One region of the Lapillicoccus sp. genome, then DNA from elsewhere that is predicted to be linked to it. Evidence: riboswitches for the same ligand, from Rfam matches in the RefSeq annotation. Region 1 holds a riboswitch; the other holds the start of a gene.

Evidence for each region. Region 1 has a riboswitch for S-adenosylmethionine ahead of ACLL9L_RS11515 (bifunctional o-acetylhomoserine/o-acetylserine sulfhydrylase). Riboswitches for the same ligand answer to the same signal wherever they lie in the genome.
Region 2: it holds a riboswitch for S-adenosylmethionine, as region 1 does, so the genes downstream of both, ACLL9L_RS11640 (aminotransferase class V-fold PLP-dependent enzyme) here and ACLL9L_RS11515 (bifunctional o-acetylhomoserine/o-acetylserine sulfhydrylase) in region 1, are expected to answer to the same signal.

The regions. Positions count from the first base shown of each region.
Region 1 covers NZ_JBKJPP010000130.1:21,835-32,351, reverse strand. Annotated here, with positions in the region: gene ACLL9L_RS11530 (PAC2 family protein) at 1-10, opposite strand, end outside; gene hrpA (ATP-dependent RNA helicase HrpA) at 134-4,033, opposite strand; gene ACLL9L_RS11520 (NADH:flavin oxidoreductase/NADH oxidase) at 4,159-5,235, opposite strand; gene ACLL9L_RS11515 (bifunctional o-acetylhomoserine/o-acetylserine sulfhydrylase) at 5,383-6,705, opposite strand; SAM riboswitch class IV at 6,718-6,833, opposite strand; gene ACLL9L_RS11510 (hypothetical protein) at 6,975-7,691, shown strand; gene mgrA (L-glyceraldehyde 3-phosphate reductase) at 7,714-8,757, shown strand; gene ACLL9L_RS11500 (DUF2237 family protein) at 8,821-9,210, opposite strand; gene ACLL9L_RS11495 (DNA polymerase ligase N-terminal domain-containing protein) at 9,232-9,588, opposite strand; gene ACLL9L_RS11490 (SDR family NAD(P)-dependent oxidoreductase) at 9,769-10,517, opposite strand, start outside.
Region 2 covers NZ_JBKJPP010000132.1:30-10,546, reverse strand. Annotated here, with positions in the region: gene ACLL9L_RS11650 (ribonuclease J) at 1-1,366, shown strand, start outside; gene ACLL9L_RS11645 (hypothetical protein) at 1,711-2,274, opposite strand; gene ACLL9L_RS11640 (aminotransferase class V-fold PLP-dependent enzyme) at 2,424-3,827, opposite strand; SAM riboswitch class IV at 3,869-3,985, opposite strand; gene ACLL9L_RS11635 (DNA translocase FtsK 4TM domain-containing protein) at 4,156-6,915, shown strand; gene ACLL9L_RS11630 (metallophosphoesterase family protein) at 7,396-8,394, shown strand; gene fmdA (formamidase) at 8,459-9,706, opposite strand.

The DNA of each region.
Region 1 (10,517 bases):
GGTCCTGCACGGTGGGCCTTCCTCGTCCTCGGAACATCTCGTCGGAGGGAACCATCGTCCCTCATGGGGCTCAACGCCGTCGGGGGGCCAGTGATTCCGGTCCGCCGGGATCAGGTTGCACCCGCAGGAGCACTCAGTCCCGCTCGATTGCGTCGATGGCGCGCTGGACCCGCTTCCCCGAGACCGGGTATGCCGTGCCGAGGGTCTGCGCGAAGAGGGAGATGCGCAGCTCCTCGAGCATCCAGCCGATCGCCACGACGTCGTCGCTCGCCCGCTGGGCGGGGCGCAGCGTCGCCAGCAGAGTGGCATACGCGTGCTCCGCCGTGAGCACCTCCTCGGCTGCGCGGGAGTCACGGGCGAGGTCCGCGGGGGCGCGGTCGAGCCGGTGCAGGACCGCGCGCAGATAGCGGTCGAGGTCGCCGAGGCGCGAGAAGCCCGTGTCCGCGACGAACCCGGGCCGGATCAGCTCGGCGAGCTGGGCCCGGACGTCGGTGACCAGAGGGGTGAGGGCCGGGGCGGCCATGGCGTCGAGCCGGCGGACCACCTGGAGGTGCCTGGCCAGGACCGGCTCCACCAGGGCGACGACCTGCACGACCTTGGCCGCGACGTGGGTCCGGACGGCCGCCAGCGCTGCGGCGAAGTCCTCCGGGGTGCGCACCTCGTGGTCGATGCGCTCCGCGGCGATGGCGTCGACGGCTGCCGCCAGACAGTCGTCGAGCAGCTTCGGCACCGACCCGTGGGGGTTGTGCCCGAGCGCGAGCTTCTGGGTGTTCGAGAGGCGGCCCAGCACCTGCTTCCAGGGCGGCGACGTCCCGAGGATGAGCAGCCTGCGGACGCCGACCCGGTGCTCCGCTGTCGCCTCCGAGCGCGTGGGGAGGATCCGCAGCGACACCGAGTCGCGGTCGTCGACGAGGGCCGGGAAGCCCAGGACCGTGCGACCGCCCTGTGATGTCGAGGTGAAGTCGTGGGGGACTTCCCCGATCGTCCACTCCCGCAGGCCCTTTCGCTCGACGGCCGCGCCGGCGAAGGCCACCTGTTGGCGGACCTGGGGCGCGGCGGCGTCCCGCACCGACTCGAGGTCCTGTCCCTTCACGAGGGCGCGGCCACGCGGGTCCTCGACCGTGAAGGTCAGCCGCAGGTGGGGCGGCACCCGGTTCACGTCCCAGTCCCCCGGCGCGATGACGACACCGTGCGTCTCGCGCAGCACCCGGCCGAGCACCGCGGTCAACGGCCCGTCGTCGGGACCGAGACCACGCGAGGCGAGCTCGCGGGTCGCGGCCGCCGCGTGCTCGGGCGCGGGGACGAGCAGGCGGCGGGTGACCTTGGGCAGCGACCGGATCAGTGCGGTGACGAGGTCCTCGCGCAACCCGGGCACCTGCCAGTCGAAGCCGTCCGCGCCCACCCGGTTGAGGACCTCGACGGGGACGTGGACCGTCACGCCGTCGTCCGCGGTGCCCGGTTCGAACTGGTAGGTGACCGACAGCTCGAGGTCGCCCTGACGCCAGGTCGACGGATAGTCGTCCCGGTTGACCCGCCCGGCGGTGTCACTGACGAGGAGGTCCTCGGTGAAGGTCAGCAGCTGCGGATCGCGGCGGGACGCCTTCTTCCACCACGAGTCGAAGTGCCGTCCGGAGACGACGTCGGCCGGGATCCGGGTCTCGTAGAACTGCACCAGCGTCTCGTCGTCGACGAGGATGTCGCGTCGTCGGGTGCGCGCCTCGAGCTCCGACAGGCGCGTCACGAGCGCGGCGTTGTCGTGGAAGAAGCGGTGGCGGGTCGTCCAGTCGCCCTCGACGAGAGCCCGCCGGATGAAGAGGTCGCGGGCCTCCTCGGGGTTCACCGCGGCATACCCGACCGTCCTCGCGACGACGAGCGGCACGCCGTAGAGCGTGACCCGCTCGGTCGCGACGGCGCTGCCCTGCTTCGCCGACCAGCGCGGCTCGGAGTAGGACCGCTTCACGAGGTGCTCGCCGAGCTCCTCCGCCCAGAGCGGGTCGATCCGCGCCGTGGTGCGCGCCCAGAGGCGGCTGGTCTCGACGAGCTCCCCGGCCATGACGACCTGGGGCTGCTTGCGAAAGAGGCTGGAGCCCGGTGAGATGCCGAAGCGCGCGCCGCGAGCGCCGAGGTAGTCGCGCTTCACCTCATCGCGCACCCCGACGTGCGACAGCAGCCCCGAGAGCAGGGCGCGGTGGATCGCGTCGAGGTCGGGCGCGTCGGCGCCGGTGCCGGTGCTGGGGTCCAACCCGGCCTGCCTGCACGCCTGCCGCAGCTGCTGGTGCAGGTCCTGCCACTCCCGGATCCGCAGGTAGTGGAGGAACTCACCCTTGCACATCCGGCGAAAAGCACTGCCGGACAACAGGTCCTGGGATTCCTTGAGATGGCGCCAGAGGTTGAGGTAGGCGACGAAGTCGGAGTGCTCGTCGGCGAAGCGCTTGTGGGCGGCGTTGGCGAGCTCCTGCTTCTCGAGCGGTCTCTCGCGTGGGTCCTGGATGCTCATGGCGGCGACGATGACCAGCACCTCGCGCAGGCAGCCGAGCCGGTCCGCCTCGATGACCATCCGCGCGAGGCGCGGGTCGAGCGGCAGCAGGGCGATCTGTCGCCCGTATGCCGTGAGCCTGCGCCGGCTCCTCGGGTCACCCTCCACCTCCTGCTCGAAGGCCCGCAGCTCCTCCAAGAGCCGGACGCCGTCGGAGATCTGCCGCGAGTCCGGCGGGTCGACGAACGGGAAGCGTGCGACGTCGCCGAGCCCGAGGGTCGTCATCTGGAGGATCACCGAGGCGAGGTTGGTGCGCAGGATCTCGGGGTCGGTGAACTCCGGTCGGGCGGCGTAGTCCTCCTCGGAGTAGAGCCGGATGCAGATCCCCTCGGCGACCCGGCCGCACCGGCCGGCCCGCTGGTTGGCGCTGGCCCGGCTGATCGCCTCGATCGGGAGGCGCTGCACCTTGGTCCGCTGGCTGTAGCGCGAGATGCGGGCGGTGCCGGTGTCGATGACGTAGCGGATGCCCGGGACGGTCAGCGACGTCTCGGCGACGTTGGTGGACAGGACGACCCGCCGCCCGGCGTGGCGGGAGAAGACGCGGTGCTGCTCGGCGGCGGAGAGTCGACCGAAGAGTGGCAGGATCTCGGTCTGCGGCAGGCCCAGGGCCGCCAGCGCGTCGGCGGCGTCGCGGATCTCCCGCTCGCCCGAGAGGAAGACGAGGATGTCGCCCTCGCGGTTCTCGGTCCACAGCTCCTCGACGGCCTCGGTGATCCCGGTGACCTGGTCGCGCTCGTCGTCCGGGGTGTCACCGGACAGCGGCCGGTAGCGGACCTCGACGGGGTAGGTGCGACCCGACACCTCGACGACTGGGGCGGGCTTGCCTTGGCTGGAGAAGTGCTCCGCGAAGCGCTGGGGGTCGATCGTCGCCGACGTGATGATGACCTTGAGGTCCGGCCGTCGCGGCAGCAGCTGGCGCAGGTAGCCGATGATGAAGTCGATGTTGAGGCTGCGTTCGTGGGCCTCGTCGATGATGATCGTGTCGTAGCGGCGCAGCTCGCGGTCGCGCTGCATCTCGGCCAGCAGGATGCCGTCGGTCATCACCTTGACGAGGGTGTCCCGGCTCGACTGGTCGGTGAAGCGCACCTGGTAGCCGATGGCCTGGCCGAGCTCGACGCCTAGCTCCTCAGAGATCCGCTCGGCGACGGCCCGCGACGCGATCCGTCGGGGCTGGGTGTGCCCAATCATGCCGGCGAGACCGCGGCCGAGCTCGAGGCAGATCTTGGGGATCTGGGTCGTCTTGCCGGATCCGGTCTCCCCGGCGATGACCACGACCTGGTGGTCGCGGATGGCGGCGGCGATGTCGTCGCGCCGCTCGACGACGGGCAGGTTGTCCGGGTAGACGATGGCCGGGACGAGGCTGCGGCGGTGCTCGATGCGGGCGGCGTCGGCGGCCGGGTCGCGCGGCGCCCTGGGCCGGCCCGGCTGTGGACGGCGCGGGGAGCGCCGACGCGGGTTCCGGGCACGCTCGGGGCGTTCGACGTGCTCCGGGGACATGGGTCTCAGGATAGGTGGCCGCGGCCGGGCCGACGGACGGGACCGACCGCCCGGGATCCGGCGGAAGGTCCCATTTGGGCGGTGGCTCCCGTCGTTCGTTCCCGTCGTTCGTCCCCCTGGGTGGCTCAGTCGCGCCACGCCCCGCGCGTGTACTGCGCCGGCCAGCCTGCCTCGTCCGGCGCCACACCGAGCTCGTGGGCCGCGCGCAGGGGCCACGACGGCTCCCGCAGGGCCGCCCGGGCGAGGAGGACGACGTCGGCCTCACCGTTGGCGACGACCTTCTCGGCCTGCTCCGGCTCGGTGATGAGGCCGACCGCCCCGGTGGGCACGCCCGCACCGTCACGCACCCCGGCGGCGAGGTGCACCTGATAGCCGGGACCGACCGGGATCGACGCGGGCGCGTTCCCCCCGGAGGAGACGTCGACGAGGTCGACGCCGTGCTCGCGCAGCAGCCCCGAGAGCCGGGTGCTCTGCTCGAGGTCCCAGCCGCCGTCGACCCAGTCCGTGCCCGAGATGCGCACCAGCACCGGCATCGAGTCGGGCACCGTGGCCCGGACGGCGTCGACGGTCTCGAGCAGCATCCGGATGCGGCCCTCGAACGAGCCGCCGTAGTCGTCCTCGCGCCGGTTGGACAGTGGCGAGAGGAACTGGTGCAACAGGTATCCGTGGGCCGCGTGCAGCTCGACGGTGTCGAAGCCCGCCTCGACGGCGCGGCCGGCCGCAGCGGCGAAGGCCTGCACGACGTCGTGGATCTCCCCGGTGGTCATCGCCTGCGGCGCCACGTATCCGTCGAACGCGACGTCGGACGGGCCGAGCGTGGGCCAGCCGCCGTCGGCCGCCGGGACGGTGCCGGCGGCGTCGGCCCAGGGCCGGTAGGTCGAGCCCTTGCGGCCGGCGTGCGCGAGCTGGACGCCGATCGGGGCGCCCTGCGCGTGCACGAAGTCCACGATCCGTCCCCACGCCTGCGCCTGTGTGTCGTTCCAGAGGCCGGCGTCCTGCGGCGAGATCCGTCCGTCGGCCGTGACCGCGGACGCCTCGGTGAGGATCAGGCCGAAGCCGCCGGTCGCCCGGGCGCCGAGGTGCACGAGGTGCCAGGTGTCGGGGACGCCGTCCGTCGCGGAGTACTGGCACATCGGCGCGAGCCAGACCCGGTTCCGCACCGTCAGGGACCGCAGGGTCAGGGGCTCGAACAGCTTCGACATGGATGGTTCTCCTCGCACTCGGATGGACGAGGGGTCCAACCTCACCGACCGCCGCGGTGTTCCCGCCCCGCTGCGGTGTTCCCGGCCCGCAGCGGTGGTCGCCCGGCATACCGAGGAGGAGGTATGCCGGGTGCCCACCGCGGCTGGTCAGTCCACCTTGGCGGCGGTGAAGCCCTGCTCGAGGTCGGCGAGGATGTCGTCGATGTGCTCGATCCCGACGGCGAGGCGCACGAGGCCCGGCGTGACCCCGGCCGAGAGCCGGTCCGCGTCGCTGCCCTGGGAGTGCGTCGTCGACGCAGGGTGGATCGCCAGCGAGCGCACGTCACCGATGTTGGCGACGTGGCTGTGCAGGGTGAGTCCCTCGACGAACCGCTGGCCCGCCTCGATGCCTCCGACGATCTCGAAGGCGAGGACGGCGCCGGCGCCCCGGGGGACGTACTTCTGCGCCAGTGCGTGGTTCGGGTCGCCCTCGAGGGAGGCCCAGACGACCTTCTCGACCTGGGCGTGGCCCTGGAGGTGGGCAGCGACCTTGTGAGTGTTCTCGAGGTGGCGGTCCATCCGCAGGCTCAGCGTCTCGATGCCCTGGGCGATGAGGAAGGCGTTGAACGGCGAGACCGCCGAGCCGAGGTCGCGCAGGAGCTGGACGCGGGCCTTGAGGATGAAGGCGAGGTTCGCACCGAGCGCACTGCCGACGCCGAGGTCCCGGCCGAAGACGAGCCCGTGGTAGCTCTCGTCCGGGGTGTTGTAGTTGGGGAACTTCTCCGGGTCCTTGGCGAAGTCGAAGGTGCCGCCGTCGACGATGACTCCGGCGATCGACGTGCCGTGGCCGCCGAGGTACTTCGTCGCCGAGTGGAGGACGACGTCGGCGCCCCACTCGAGAGGGCGCAGGAGATAGGGCGTCGCGATGGTGTTGTCGACGACGAGTGGCACCCCGACCTCGTGGGCCGCGGCGGCAACGGCCTCGATGTCGAGGATCTCGGACTTGGGGTTGGCGATGGTCTCGCCGTAGAAGAGCTTGGTGTTGGGGCGGACCGCAGCCTTCCACGACGCGATGTCGGCCGCGTCCTCGACGAAGGTCACCTCGATGCCGAACTTAGGCAGCGTGTGCTTGAGCAGGTTGAAGGTCCCGCCGTAGAGCGCGGGGCTGGCGACGACGTGGTCCCCGGCCTCGGCGATGTTGAGGATCGCGATCGTCTCCGCGGCCTGTCCGGACGCGACCAGGAGCGCGCCGACGCCGCCCTCGAGGGACGCGACCCGCTGCTCGACCGCGTCCTGCGTCGGGTTCATGATGCGGGTGTAGATGTTGCCGAACTCCCTGAGGGCAAACAGGTTCGCCGCGTGCTCGGTGCTCTTGAAGACGTAGGACGTCGTCTGGTAGATCGGCAGCGCGCGCGCCCCGGTCGTCGGGTCGGGCTCCTGTCCGACGTGGATCTGGCGCGTTTCGAAGGACCAGCTGGGGGTGTCGCTCATGGTGGGCTTCCTCGCTCGCACTTGCCGCGAGCCGGGTGGCTCGGGGCCAGGTCCTCACCCGGGGCACCCCACCGCGGTTGGAGGGTTGCCGGTCAGCAAGCCGGGGCTGTGCGCTGACACTCATGACCTGGGACGAGATTAGCGACCACCGACCGGATCGCGGAACGCGTGTCTCTGGATGCGGACACCGTGGCGCTGGTGCGCCCCAGCGCCCGCCGGACGACGTGGGACACTCAGGTCACCGCGCTGTGCAGACAAGGGGACGTACCGTGACCGATCTTCCCAACGACCCGACCGCTCCCCCGGACCAGCCGCAGTGGTCCGAGACGGTGTCCGAGCGTCAGACCCACGACGACGTGCTCCAATCGGACCCGACAGCGAACAACGACGTGCTCGGGTCTGATCCCACGGCCAACGACGGCGGGCACCAGGCTTCGGGGTCGCCGTCCGCCGCGCCTGCACCCCGGGTGGCCCGGCCCGGCGTCACCGTCCGGCCCCCGACCCGCCCGCCTACCGGCCTGCCGAGCGGTCCGCCGAGCGCCTGGCAGGGCCAGTCCGGACAGCAGGGACAGTTCGGCCAGCAGGGCCAGTCAGGCCAGCAGGGCCAGTCAGGTCAGTACGGCCCGCCTGCCGGTCCACCGGGCCAGCCCAACCCCGACGGCCTCCCCGGGCCGTTCGGTCAGCAGGACCAGCCCAGGCACTTCGGTCAGCAGGGCCAGCCCGGGCAGTTCGGTCAGCAGGGCTTCGGCGCCGGCGAGCAGCCCTGGCAGGGACAGTCCGGTCCTGGCCGGGCCGGTCAGGCAGCGTCGACTCCCGCAGGTCCGGTGGGTCCCGGCAGTGGCAGCTTCCGGTGGTGGTGGGCGGTGGTGCTGGTGGTCCTCGTCGTGGCCGTCGTCGCGTTCCTCGGTGCCAGGGTGCTCGCGCCGAGGGCCGCCCCGACTCCCACCATCACGCGGACGACATCGGCACCGTTCTCCCCCTCCTGAGAAAACACGTCAGGATGGGGGCATGACCCTCCACGCCGATGACTACCAGGCCGCCCGCAACCGCTACACGCAGCTGCCCTACCGACGGACCGGGGCCAGCGGCCTCGACCTGCCCGCCGTCTCCCTCGGGCTCTGGCACAACTTCGGGGACGACGCCGTGCTCGAGAACCAGCGCGCCATCCTGCGGCGGGCCTTCGACCTCGGGGTCACCCACTTCGACCTCGCCAACAACTATGGACCGCCCTACGGCTCGGCCGAGCGCAACTTCGGCACGATCTTCGCCGAGGACTTCCGCCGATACCGTGACGAGCTGATCATCAGCAGCAAGGCCGGCTACGACATGTGGCCCGGCCCCTACGGTCAGGGCGGCGGCTCTCGCAAGTACCTCCTGTCCTCACTCGACCAGTCGCTGAGCAGGATGGGCCTCGACTACGTCGACATCTTCTACAGCCACCGGTTCGACGAGACGACGCCCCTCGAGGAGACGATGGGCGCGCTCGACACCGCGGTGCGCCAGGGCAAGGCGCTCTACGTCGGCATCTCGTCCTACTCGGGTCCACGCACCCAGGAGGCCGTCGAGATCCTCCGCCAGATGGGCACACCGCTGCTCATCCACCAGCCCTCCTACTCGATGCTCAACCGCTGGGTCGAGGAGGACCTCCTCGACGTCCTCGGGGTCAACGGCGTCGGGTGCATCGCCTTCTCTCCGCTGGCGCAGGGCATGCTGACGGACAAGTACCTCAAGGGGGTTCCGGCCAACTCCCGCGCGGCACAAGGGAAGTCACTTGACCCCAAGCTCCTCTCCGAGGAGGCGCTCAAGCACGTCAAGTCCCTCAACCGGCTTGCCGGGACGCGTGGTCAGTCCCTCGCCCAGATGGCTCTCGCGTGGGCGCTGCGCGACCCCCGGGTCACGTCGGTCCTCGTCGGCGCGTCCAGCGTGGCCCAGCTCGAGGCCAACCTCGCAGCCACCGACAACCTCGAGTTCACCGAGGCCGAGCTGAGCAAGATCGACAAGTACGCCGTCGACGCCGGCATCAACCTCTGGAGCACCTCCTCCAGCCACTGACCGCACCGCGTATGCCGTGCGTCCGCCAACCCAGCCCGGGTTGCCGGCCGCACGGCATACCGCTCAGAGCAGCGAGCCCGGGTCGTCGGGGACGTCGACCGCGTGCCGCTGCAGCGTCTCGAGGGGGACCACCGCGAGCGCACTCGAGTGGGTGCTCGCTAGCACCACCGGAGCCGCCACCCCGTCGCGATGGGCCTGGAGCCACCGCGCGGCGACGACGCACCAGCGGTCGCCCGGCTTGAGTCCCGGGAACCCGTAGAGCGGCATGGGCGTCGACAGGTCGTTGCCCACCCCGCGCTGGTGCAGGAGGAAGGACTCGGTCACCACCACGCAGATGGTGTGGCTGCCGATGTCCTCGGGAGCGGTCGTGCAGGAGCCGTCCCGGAAGAACCCGGTCATCGGGTCGGTGCTGCACGACTCGAGCGGACCGCCCAGCACGTTGAGAGCCTCCATGGTGCCTACCGTAGCGAGCGGTCAGCCCTGGTCCCTGGTCAGGTGCAGGAGCCACGCGGTGCCGGTGTCGATCAGGGCGTAGCGGTGGGCGCCGTCCCTGCCGTGGAGCGTGAAGACGATCCGGCGCTCGTCCCGGTCGTGCTCCTCCCACCACCCGGTGTCGGCGATGGACTTGTCCGCATCGGTGTAGCCGAGATGGTCCAGATCGTGGTCGGGCACGGCGATCGCGAGCCGGTCCTGACGGGTGGACGTGGGCAGGCCCTTGGGGACGGCCCAGGAGCGCAGGACGCCGTCCTCCTCCAGCCGCAGGTCGAGGTGCGGCTGGGGCTTGCGGTGGTCGTGGAGCACGAACGCCGGGTGCGTCGCGTCGTCAGCCACAGTCCACACCGTATCTCGAGCGGCGTCCTCGACCACCGGCTGCGAGACGCCACGCGTTGGTGCGACACCGCGTCGCACTGAACGCTCAGGATCGCCGTTCGCCGTCGACGCAGATCGTGCGGTTGTCGAGACAGTGTCTCTCACCAACCCGAAGTGCGTTCCGGGACAGCACAGAACAGGTCAGGCCGGCGGGGTGAAGCGGCCGTCGATCGCGGTCCAGCCGGCGTCGACGACGAGTTGCGAGCCGGTGACGTAGGACGCCGCGTCCGAGGCAAGGTAGACGATCGCGCCGGCCATCTCGTCGGGCGTCGCCCAGCGACCGAGGGCATTCTTCTGGGCGTACGCCTCAGCCCACTCGGGCACGGCGCGGATCTGGTCGGTCAACGGCGTCGACACCACCCCCGGTGCGATCGTGTTGGCCCGCACACCCTGTGGCCCGAGCTCTGCGGCCACCGTCCGCAGCAGCTGGAGCAGGCCGGCCTTGGTCGCGGCATAGACACCCTGTCCGGGTTCCACGGAGATCGAGCGCATCGAGCTCAGGCCGATGATGCTGCCCCGACCGCGCTCGGCCATCCCAGGCCCGAACGCGCGCACGAGGTCGAAGGCGGCACGCAGATTGAGGCCGACGACGCGGTCGAACTCCTCCCCCGTGTAGTCGAGGATCCGCTTGCGGACGTTGGTGCCCGCGGTGAAGACGAGGATGTCCACCACCTCGAGCTCCGACGCCGCGCGGGTCAGCGCGGCCTCGTCGAGGACGTCGAGCTCGTATGCCGTGAGCCGCCCCTCCCCCTCGCCGCCCGTCCCCAGCGCGGCGGTCTCCTCGGCCGCGGCGAGGTCTCGGTCGGCACAGACGACGGTGGCTCCCTGAGCGGCGAGGGCCAGGGCTCCCTCGCGACCGATACCGCTCCCGCCGCCGACGACGACGGCGG
Region 2 (10,517 bases), on a different contig from region 1:
CTCGCAGCTGACGCTCGCCCTCGTCGAGGCGAAGCTCAAGGAGCACCGGATCAAGCCCTACACCCTCACCGTCAGGGAGGGGCAGCGCGAGAAGCTGGGCGCCTTCGACCTCGAGTTCGTCGCGGTCAACCACTCGATCCCCGACGCGCTCGCAGTTTTCGTCCGCACTCCGGCGGGCACGCTGCTGCACACCGGTGACTTCAAGATGGACCAGCTGCCGCTGGACAACCGCCTCACCGACCTGCGCGCCTTCGCCCGCCTCGGCGAGGAGGGCGTCGACCTCTTCCTCACCGACTCGACGAACGCCGAGGTCCCCGGCTTCACCACGCCGGAGAGGGAGATCGCCCCGGCCATCGACAAGGTCTTCCGCCATGCGGAGCGACGGATCATCGTCGCCTGCTTCTCCTCCCACGTGCACCGGGTCCAGCAGGTCCTCGACGCGGCCGAGAAGGCCGGCCGCAAGGTCGCCATGGTCGGCCGGTCGATGATCCGCAACATGGGGATCGCGGCCGACCTCGGCTACCTCCACGTGCCTGACGGCGTGCTCATCGACGTCAGGAAGCTCGACAACCTGCCCGACGACGAGGTCGTCCTGATCTGCACCGGCAGCCAGGGCGAGCCGATGGCCGCGCTGTCCCGGATGGCCAACCGCGACCACCGCATCGAGGTCGGCAGGGGCGACACCGTCCTGCTGGCCAGCTCCCTCATCCCCGGCAACGAGAACGCCGTCTACCGGGTCATCAACGGCCTGATGATGCTCGGCGCCAACGTCGTCCACAAGGGCAACGCCAAGGTCCACGTCTCGGGCCACGCCAGCGCCGGCGAGCTGATCTACTGCTACAACATCGTCAAGCCACGCAACGTCATGCCGGTCCACGGCGAGTACCGCCACCTCGTCGCGAACGCCGAGCTAGCGATCCAGACCGGGGTGCCTCGCGAGCGCGTCGTCATCGCCCAGGACGGCAGCGTCATCGACCTCGTCGACGGTCGGGCCGCCATCGTCGGGGAGGTCTCCTGCGGCTACATCTACGTGGACGGCTCGTCGGTCGGTGAGACCACGGAGACGCTGCTCAAGGACCGCCGGATCCTGCGTGACGAGGGCTTCATCACCTGCATCGTCGTCATCGACGCGGCCACGGGCAAGATCGCCGCCGGACCGGAGATCACGGCCCGCGGGTTCGCCGAGGACCAGACCGTCTTCGACCAGGTCATCCCGCGCATCGAGCAGGCGCTCGCGGAGGCGACCGGCAACGGTGTCCGCGACGAGTACCAGCTGCAGCAGATCATCCGCCGGACCATCGGCGGCTGGGTCGGGGGCAAGATCAAGCGCCGTCCGATGATCATCCCGGTCGTCATCGAGGCCTGACCGACCGTGCTCCGCGGGCGACGTCGGCGCGGCCACGGTGCTGGTCACCACGTCTGCCCTCGTATGCCGTTTCCGTCGCCTCGCGCTCGCCGGAGCCGTCCTCAGCGTGGTGGTGCTCGTCCTTGACCAGAGCCTGCGGTACACCGTTCGGTCGCGTCACGCCCAGGCGTGGAGACGATGGTCCTGGCGGGCGACGTCAGGCCCGGAGTGCGCGCCCGGCATACCGAATGCTGGCTGAGCGATGACCGCCCACCGTCGTCGTGGCCGGCACCGACAGCATCGACGGCGCCGACCACGCGGCAGTCCGGGCCACTCTCCGTGGCCCGTGATGGCGGACTGGCGGGTCAGCCGGTCCGGACGCCGACGTGGGCGGCGGTCAACGCGTCCGTGCCGGTCCCGCTGACGGTGGCGTGCTGGCCGACCTTGAGGTCGGTGCTCGTGCCCGCCCTGCCCTTTGCTGCGGGGGTGTCACCGGGCTTGCTCTCACCAGGTTTGGCAGCCGGCTTGTCTGCGGGCCTGGTGGCGGCGGGCCGCAGCCGGATCGTGGTGTCGGCGGTGACTGCGAAGGTGAGGCTGACGCCGTCCTCGGCCTTGACCGTGACGGAGGTGGCCGATGCCGCCGTGACCTCACCGGTGATCGCGTCGTGGGTGACGAATGCTCCGGCCTTGTCCTTGGCGACCCACTGGGCGTGCTGGACGCCCTTGCCGAAGCCGCCTCTCTCGCCGCGCTCCGCTCCGCGGTGCTTCGTGCCGTCCTTCGGGGACGCCGCGCCGCCGGTCGGGGTCCCCGCCGCGGCGGTCGTGCTGCCCGGAGCGGGTGTCGTGCCCTCGGCCGAGGCCATCGCGACCCCCGCCGTGCCGAGCAGGGCTGCTGCCAGAACTGCGCCGGTCGTTGCCTTTTTCCACACGGTCGTTCTCCTTCGTCGATGGGCCCGGACGGGGTCCGCGCGCTGGATCGAGCATCCCCGCCGAGTGTTCGAGGAGCGTCAGGGCGCGGTCAACAAACCGTGTGAGGTGCCCGTCACGTTGACGTGGGCCAGGGTGACCGTTCCGACCGTCACCAGGGGCGGGGCAGGCTCAGCTCGCGGGTGTCGCCGGCCGGGAGCCAGCCCTGCTCCGTGCGGACGTACTGCCGCTGCGGGCCATGGGCCGCCAGCTCGACGAGGGCGCCCAGGAGCCGGTCGACGTGCTCGGCGGTGTTGCTCAGGCCGATGCTGATCCGGACCGCCGTCGCCGGCACCTCGCCCCACGGGTCCTCGAGGAGCTCGTCGACGAGGATGTGCGCGCAGAACTTGCCGTCGCGCACCCCGATGCCGTGCTCGGCAGACAGGATCGCCGAGACGAGGGAGGAGTCGAGCCGCTCGATCGTGAACGCCACGACCGCGACCCGGTCGTGGGTCTCTCCGAAGATCGACCACGTGTCGATGCCGGGGACGGCCGCGAGGCCGTGGCGTAGCCGGGCGAGGAGCGACTCCTCGTGGGCCTCGATGGCCGAGTGGTTCGCGGAGAACGCCGCGCACGCCGCAGCCAGGGCGATGGCGCCAATGACATTCGGACTGCCGCCCTCGTGGCGGGCGGCTCCGGTGGTCCAGGTGGCCGGCGTGGCTGGCGTGGCCGTGACCCTGACCGTCGCGCCGCCACCGCGCAGGTAGGGATCGGCGGCGTCCAGCCAGTCGGCCCGGCCGGCGAGCACACCTGCCCCGAAAGGTGCGTAGAGCTTGTGACCCGAGAAGGCGACGTAGTCGACGCCCGTGGTCTCGATGTCGATGGGCCGGTGCGGCGCCAGCTGGGCAGCGTCGATGGCGACCCGGGCCCCGTGCCGGCGGGCGATCCGGACGATCTCCTCCAGCGGCCACAGCTCACCGGTGACGTTGGAGGCACCGGCCACGACCACCAGACGGTTGCAGGTCGACGCCTGCTGCAGCGCCGCGGTGAGGTCGTCCAGGGCCTGCTCGATGGAGGCGGGCACGGGCAGGCTCACGGTCCGTGAGGCCCCCCACGGCAGCAACGTCGAGTGGTGCTCGGTCTCGAAGACGAAGACCGTGGTGTCACGGGGGAGGGCGCGCGCGAGCAGGTTGAACGAGTCGGTCGTGTTGCGGGTGAAGATCACCGTGTCGGCGGCGCGCACGCCGACGAAGGACCCGACCTCGGCCCGGGCTTCTTCGTACCACGCGCTCGTGACCTTGCTCGCGAAACCGTTGCCGCGGTGGACGGACGAGTAGGTCCGCAGCGCGGCGTCCACGGCAGCCTTGACGCTGACGAGCGCGGGGGTGGAGGCGGCGTGGTCGAAGTTGGCGTAGTCGACGGTCCCGCCCAGGGTCGGCACCGGGAGGCCGTCCGCGACGGTGCGCGGCACGGTTGCCGTCCCGGCCGGTGCCGTGGAGGGGCGGACCACGTGCAACCGGCTCGGGGCCTTCGTGTGCCGGGGGGAAACGGTGCTGTCCGTGCTGGCAATCGACATTGGGGCGCTCCGGGCGGGTCCAAGGACCTGCTGGTGCAGCAGATCCGCGCTTGCCTCGCACCGGTCCTGGCGGGAGGCCAGGTCGTCACCCGGAGCACCCCACCGCGGAGGAGGGTTGCTGGCCAGCAAGCCGGGGCTGTGCGCTGGCACTCATGACCTTGGCCGTCAACATAGCGAAGGGTCTCCACGTCTGTCCATCACCAGAGACGCGCCTCTCGTCAGCTGAGACGGGGCCATGACCCCAACGGCCAGACCCCAACGCCATACCGAACGACTGTCACGCGTGTGACGCGTGTTTCTCAGGTGACTTTCCCGTACGGTTCGGACCATGGCGTCACGTCCGTCCCCCACCTCTGCGCGCTCCACCTCGGCTCGCTCGGCCACCGCGCGCCCCAACGGCTCACGCGGCACCTCGTCGCGTCCGGCCTCCGGGCGGGACGGGCGGCCGGCCCCGCGCAAGCCCGCTCCCAGGCAGTCCTCGAAGGCGCGGTCCGGTGGTCTGCCCCTGCCGCTGCGCGCCGTCCGCAGCACGTGGATGGGCGTCTCCCACCTCGCCGGGGGAGCCGTCCGCCGCGTCGGTACGTCGGCCCGGGAGCTCGAGCCGGAGCACCGCCGGGACGGGATCGGGTTCACCCTCATCGGGCTGGCGGTCATCGTCGCGGCACGGGAGTGGTGGAACGTCCAGGGCGTCGTCGGCGACGCCATCCACGCGATCGTCGCCGGCACCCTCGGCCGCGTCGCCTACGCCCTGCCCCTGGTGCTCCTCGTCCTCGGCCTTCGCCTGCTGCGTGCCCCGCAGGACTCCGCTGCGACGAACCGCATCGGCGTGGGCACCACGGCGCTGACCTTCGCCGCCAGCGGCATCGCGCACCTCGCCGACGGCATCCCCAACCCGCCAGGCGGGGCCGACGCGATGCGCGCTGCCGGCGGGATCATCGGGTTCCTCGCGTCGAGCCCGCTGGCCGCAGCCGTCTCGAGCTACGGCGCCCTGGTGATCCTGCTGATGCTGGGGTTCTTCGGGATCCTCGTCATCACGGCCACCCCGGTGCGCCACATCCCGGACCGCGCCCGCGAGCTGCGGGACCGCCTCCTGCACCACGGGACGCCGACAAAGGACACCAAGGATGCGGCGGCCCGGGCCTCAGACCCCGACGGCGGCGACCGGCTCGGCGACGGGCTCACCGGCGACGAGGCCTTCGAGCAGGCCGCGGTCGTCACCCCGGTGGGCGCCGACGGCAAGCGGCTGCGCCCCGGGCAGAAGAGGCCGACCGCCCCGGGCGTCCTCGCCCCAGGATCCGACGGCGTGGCCGACGTAGGACCCAAGGAGAGTCTCGTCGCGCCTCCCACCACCTCGCTGCCGCAACGGGTCGAGCAGCTCTCGCTGACCGGCGACATCGCCTACACGCTGCCCGACCACGCCCTCCTGGCGCCGGGGGCGCCGCACCGGACCCGCAGCGTCGCCAACGACCACGTCGTCGAGAAGTTGACGGAGGTCTTCGACCAGTTCGAGATCGACGCGCAGGTCACCGGCTTCACCCGTGGGCCGACGGTCACACGCTACGAGGTGGAGCTCGGCCCCGCCACGAAAGTCGAGCGGGTCACCGCCCTCTCCAAGAACATCGCGTATGCCGTTGCCTCGGCTGACGTGCGCATCCTGAGCCCGATCCCCGGCAAGTCCGCGATCGGCATCGAGATCCCCAACACCGACCGCGAGACCGTGTCCCTCGGCGACGTCCTGCGCAGCCAGACCGCCCGCAACAACGAGCACCCGATGGTCATCGGCGTGGGCAAGGACGTCGAGGGCGGCTACGTCATCGCCAACCTCGCGAAGATGCCGCACCTGCTCGTCGCGGGAGCGACCGGGGCGGGCAAGTCGGCCTTCGTCAACGCCATGATCACGTCGGTCCTCATGCGGTCCACGCCGGACGAGGTCCGGATGGTCCTTGTCGACCCGAAGCGGGTCGAGCTCACGGCATACGAGGGCATTCCGCACCTCATCACCCCGATCATCACCAGCCCCAAGAAGGCCGCCGAGGCCCTGGCCTGGGTGGTGCGCGAGATGGACACCCGCTACGACGACCTCGCGGCGTTCGGCTACAAGCACGTCGACGACTTCAACAAGGCGGTGCGTGCCGGCAAGGTGAAGCCGCTGCCCGGGTCCGAGCGGGTCATCGCGCCCTACCCCTACCTGCTCGTCATCGTCGACGAGCTCGCCGACCTGATGATGGTGGCGCCGCGGGACGTCGAGGAGTCGATCGTCCGGATCACCCAGCTCGCCCGGGCCGCCGGCATCCACCTCGTCCTCGCGACGCAGCGCCCGTCCGTGGACGTCGTCACCGGCCTGATCAAGGCCAACGTCCCGTCGCGGATGGCGTTCGCGACGTCCTCGCTCGCCGACTCCCGGGTCGTCCTCGACCAGCCCGGCGCCGAGAAGCTCATCGGCCAGGGTGACGCGCTCTTCCTGCCGATGGGCACCAACAAGCCGATGCGCGTCCAGGGCGCCTGGGTGACCGAGTCCGAGGTCAACGCCGTCGTCAGAAGCGTGACCCAGCAGCTGAAGCCGACCTACCGCGACGACGTCACCGTCGTCGCCCCGCAGAAGAAGATGGAGGACGACATCGGCGACGACCTCGACGTCCTCCTCCAGGCGACCGAGCTCGTCGTCACGACCCAGTTCGGCTCGACGTCGATGCTCCAGCGCAAGCTGCGGGTCGGCTTCGCCAAGGCCGGCCGACTGATGGACCTGCTCGAGTCACGCGGCGTCGTCGGCCCGTCCGAGGGGTCCAAGGCCCGGGACGTCCTCGTCAAGGCCGACGACCTCGACGCCACTCTCGCCCTCCTGCGCGGAGACGACATCCCCACCTCGGCGGCGGCGTTCGGCGCAGTCCCGGGTGCCGCGGTGGGCACGTCCGTGCCCTCGGGGGACGAGGACGACCCGTTCGACGATCAGGCTCCTGACGCCCGGGCCCCGGTCCCGGCTCCGACGAGTCGGTGGACGACGAAGGACTCCCTCGCGCCGGAGGGCCACGACGAGGTCGACGGCGACGAGGGCAGCGAGGACGCGTGGAGTCTCACCGGCCGGGACTGACCCCCGCACGTGAGGAGACGCGCAGATGAGGTGACGCGTCTCCGTGGCGCCCGACGACGTGGGTGCATGTGGGGACGCAAGCGTCCCGACATGCTGAATAGTGGACGGTCAGTGGTGGACGTGCCGACGTCGACGTGACTAGCGGGCATGGTGGCTCGTGCAGAGGGGAACGACGGCCTTGGGGCAGGGGCCGACGGGGTTGGCGACAGGGGGTCGATCCTGGGTTGATCTTGGGACTGTGAACCCCGCCTCTGAGCCAGAACAGCCGCACGGAGACGCTCGGACGAAGGAGCGCTGCTGGCCCACACCGGGCGTCGTCTCGGGCGCGATCGCTGCAGCGCTGGATGTGAAGGGGACTGCTCTCGAGCGCGGGCGCGTCCTACAGTGTTGGAGGACGGTCTCAGGGCGTCCTCGAGACCGCCGACGTTGCATGGCTTTCCGTGTGTTGGGCCAATTGAACGGCTGAGCAAGGAGCACATCATGGCTGTTCCTGGGCGATCCTGTCCGATGTCCTACCGTTACCGGCCGGAGGACCTAGCGATCCCCTCGCAGCGCACCGCGACAACCCTCTTCATCGTCGGCTGCCTGTACGGCAACGTCGCCGCGCTGACTGCGGTCCTGGCTCGTGCCGAGCAGGAGGACCCGCCAGCGACGATCGTCTTCAACGGCGACTTCCACCATCTCGACATCGAGGACGACGCTTTCAGCACTGTCGGGCGCGGGGTGGCCCGTCATCTCATGACTCTCGGCAACGTCGAGGCCGCTCTCATCGCGGGCGCGGACGACGCCGGATGTGGTTGCGCGTACCCGGACTACATCGACGACGCCATTGTTGAACGCTCCAACGCAGTGGTGGCCGAGTTGCGCGAGACCGCCAGCAGGCACGACGACCTCGTCAAGCTGCTCGCCCCGCTCCCGCGACACCTGACGATCAACGTTGGGGGCCTGCGGGTCGGTGTCATCCACGGGGACCCTGAGAGCCTCGCCGGGTGGAGCCTCGCCCTGGAGGCGCTTGAGCCCGGCGACGCGGCGGTGCGGCAGTCGACGGGCTGGCGAGGAACGCCAACGACGCAAGCCACCGTCGCCGACTGGCTGCGCCGGGCGCAGGTACGCGTGCTGGCGTGCACCCACACCGGCCTTCCTTACGCGCAGGACTATCAGGTCGACGGCCAACGACATGTGGTGATCAACAACGGCGCCGCCGGCCTGCCAGACTTCCACCATCGCAGCGAAGGGGTCGTGACCCGCCTGTCTGCCCAGCCCGTCACCCCTTCGGACAGCCTCTACGGCACGACGTTGGATGGCGTGCGCTGCGACGCTCTGCCCCTGCGCTACGACGCCGTGGCGTGGCGCAACCAGTTCCTGGCGGCATGGCCACCGGGCAGTCCAGCACACACGTCGTACGCCGCTCGGGTGACCCACGGGACAGATCTGAGCGTCAGGCAATCCGCACGCGGAACGATCGAGGTTTCCCATTGAGGTCGTGCGGCGAATTCCGGACCCACACGCGGCCCGAAGGCGGACGCGCCACCTCAAGGGCCCGTCAGGACGAGACGGCGCATTGGCCGCGGTCGGCCTTCTGAGGCCCTGCACCTCCGGGCCTGATGTCGAAGTCGAAGATCTGCGTTGGGAGGTAAAGAGAACAGCAGGCGTTGGGGATGTCCACCACACCGCTGACGCGACCTTCGATGGGTGCTGCTCCGAGCAGCAGGTAGGCCTGCTCGCCGGAGTAACCGAACTTCTTGAGGTAAGCGATCGCGTTCAGGCACGCGTTGCGGTAGGCGAGGGTGGCGTCGTTGTAGTAGTTGGTGTTGGTCTCGTGGTCCACCGAGATGCCGATGAAGGTCACGAACTCGCTGTACCGCGGCTCGACGTTGCCGGGCATGAAGAACGGGTTGGTCGTCACGCCGTAGGTCTCCATGCCACCCTTGATCAGGTCGACGTGGAAGTCGATGAAGCCGCCCATCTCGATCGCGCCGCAGAAGGTGATCTCGCCGTCCCCCTGGCTGAAGTGCAGGTCGCCTCCAGAGAGCAGCCCCCCTGCCTGGTGCACTGGGTAGAAGACCCGTGATCCGCGGGAGAAGTTCTTGATGTCGTGGTTGCCACCGTTCTCGCGAGGCGGCACGGTGCGCGCGCCGTCCCGCGCAATTGCTGCAAGCGTCTCCCCGGTCGCCGTGCCCGCAAGCGTGCCGGACTCCAGCGGGGGGAGCGCCAACGGGGGCACCCGGTCCGGATCTGTCGCGATGAGGGCACGCTCACGTTCGTTCCACCGGCCCAGCAGCTCAGCCGAGGGCGCGGTGCCAAACAGGCCGGGGTGGGTGATACCGGTGAACCGAACCCCGGGGATGTGGCGGGATGTGGCCACCTGCCCATGGAAGTCCCAGATTGCCTTGTACGCATCGGGGTAGTGGTCGGTGAGGAAGCCGCCACCGTTCTGCTTCGAGAACACGCCTGTGTAGCCCCATCCCTGCCCAGGCGCTTCTCCCACCTCCTGGGGCACGGGTCCCAGGTCCAAGATGTCGACCACCAACAGGTCGCCCGGCTCGGCTCCTTCGATGCCGATCGGGCCGCTGAGCATATGGCAGCCGTCCAGCTTCACGTCACGGACGTCGTTCGCTGAGTCGTTGTTGCCGATCTGCGCGTCGGTCCACTCACGACACTCGATGCGAATGTCGGAGTCCGGGCGCACCATGACCGCGGCTGGTACGTCGGGGTGCCATCGGTTGTGGCCGGGAACAGCCTGGTCGCGCATGGACTTCGCCTGGTCGACGCTGAACACGAGGTCGGGCATGGGGTCCTCCGAGAGTCGATGATGGGGCTTGTGGGGGCCGAACGTGGTGAGGTGGTCGATCGTGTGCAACACGCCCGATGTCAGTCATGGCCGAGGCAGCCGCCGCAGTGCAGGGTTGCCCGTGTCCGGTCGTCGGCGGCGACGGCTCGGAGGAGGAAGCGAAGTGACGACGTCGGGGTGGTCGGCCGTCTGCGCGGCCCGGTCCAGTTCCCGCACGAACGCCGTCGGCGCCAGCGACAGCATCGGCGCGCTGATCAGGCGGCTCGCCGGCGCCCCGCACACCGGGCACGGCTCCTGGGCTGAAGCGGTTCCGATCGGGGCAGACAGATCGAAGACTTCCCCGTCGTCGCTGCACCGGTAGGAGTAGGCCGCCACGTCATCGCCTCGCTTCCAGGAATCAACGTTCCCAGGTAAGGAAGTCTGTTACTCCTCTCCCCGCTCGTCAAGGTCCCGACGGGACCCACCTGAAGTGCTCGCGAAGTGGAGCGCGTGCCGCACGGGAGAAATGTTCGCGAAACCTGGGTTTGGCCTCGAGCACTGGAGTGAACTCGGCGATGGGCCAAGACAAGTTGTCGATGGCGACACGTCGGAGTGAGCATCGACCGCTTGGTGCATCACGTGGCGACGCGGCTCGCCGCAGACGCAGGGGGCCGTCACTACGGCGACGACGCACCCCCCGACACCAACCCGGCACCTGCCACCAGGGTGCCCTTCGTTGATGTCCGCGGCAAACCCGCGGCCGCACCAACATTCAAGTGGTCCTCCCGCTCGCCCCGGGCACCAGGGCCGATGAAGGACTCCACTGGCTCAA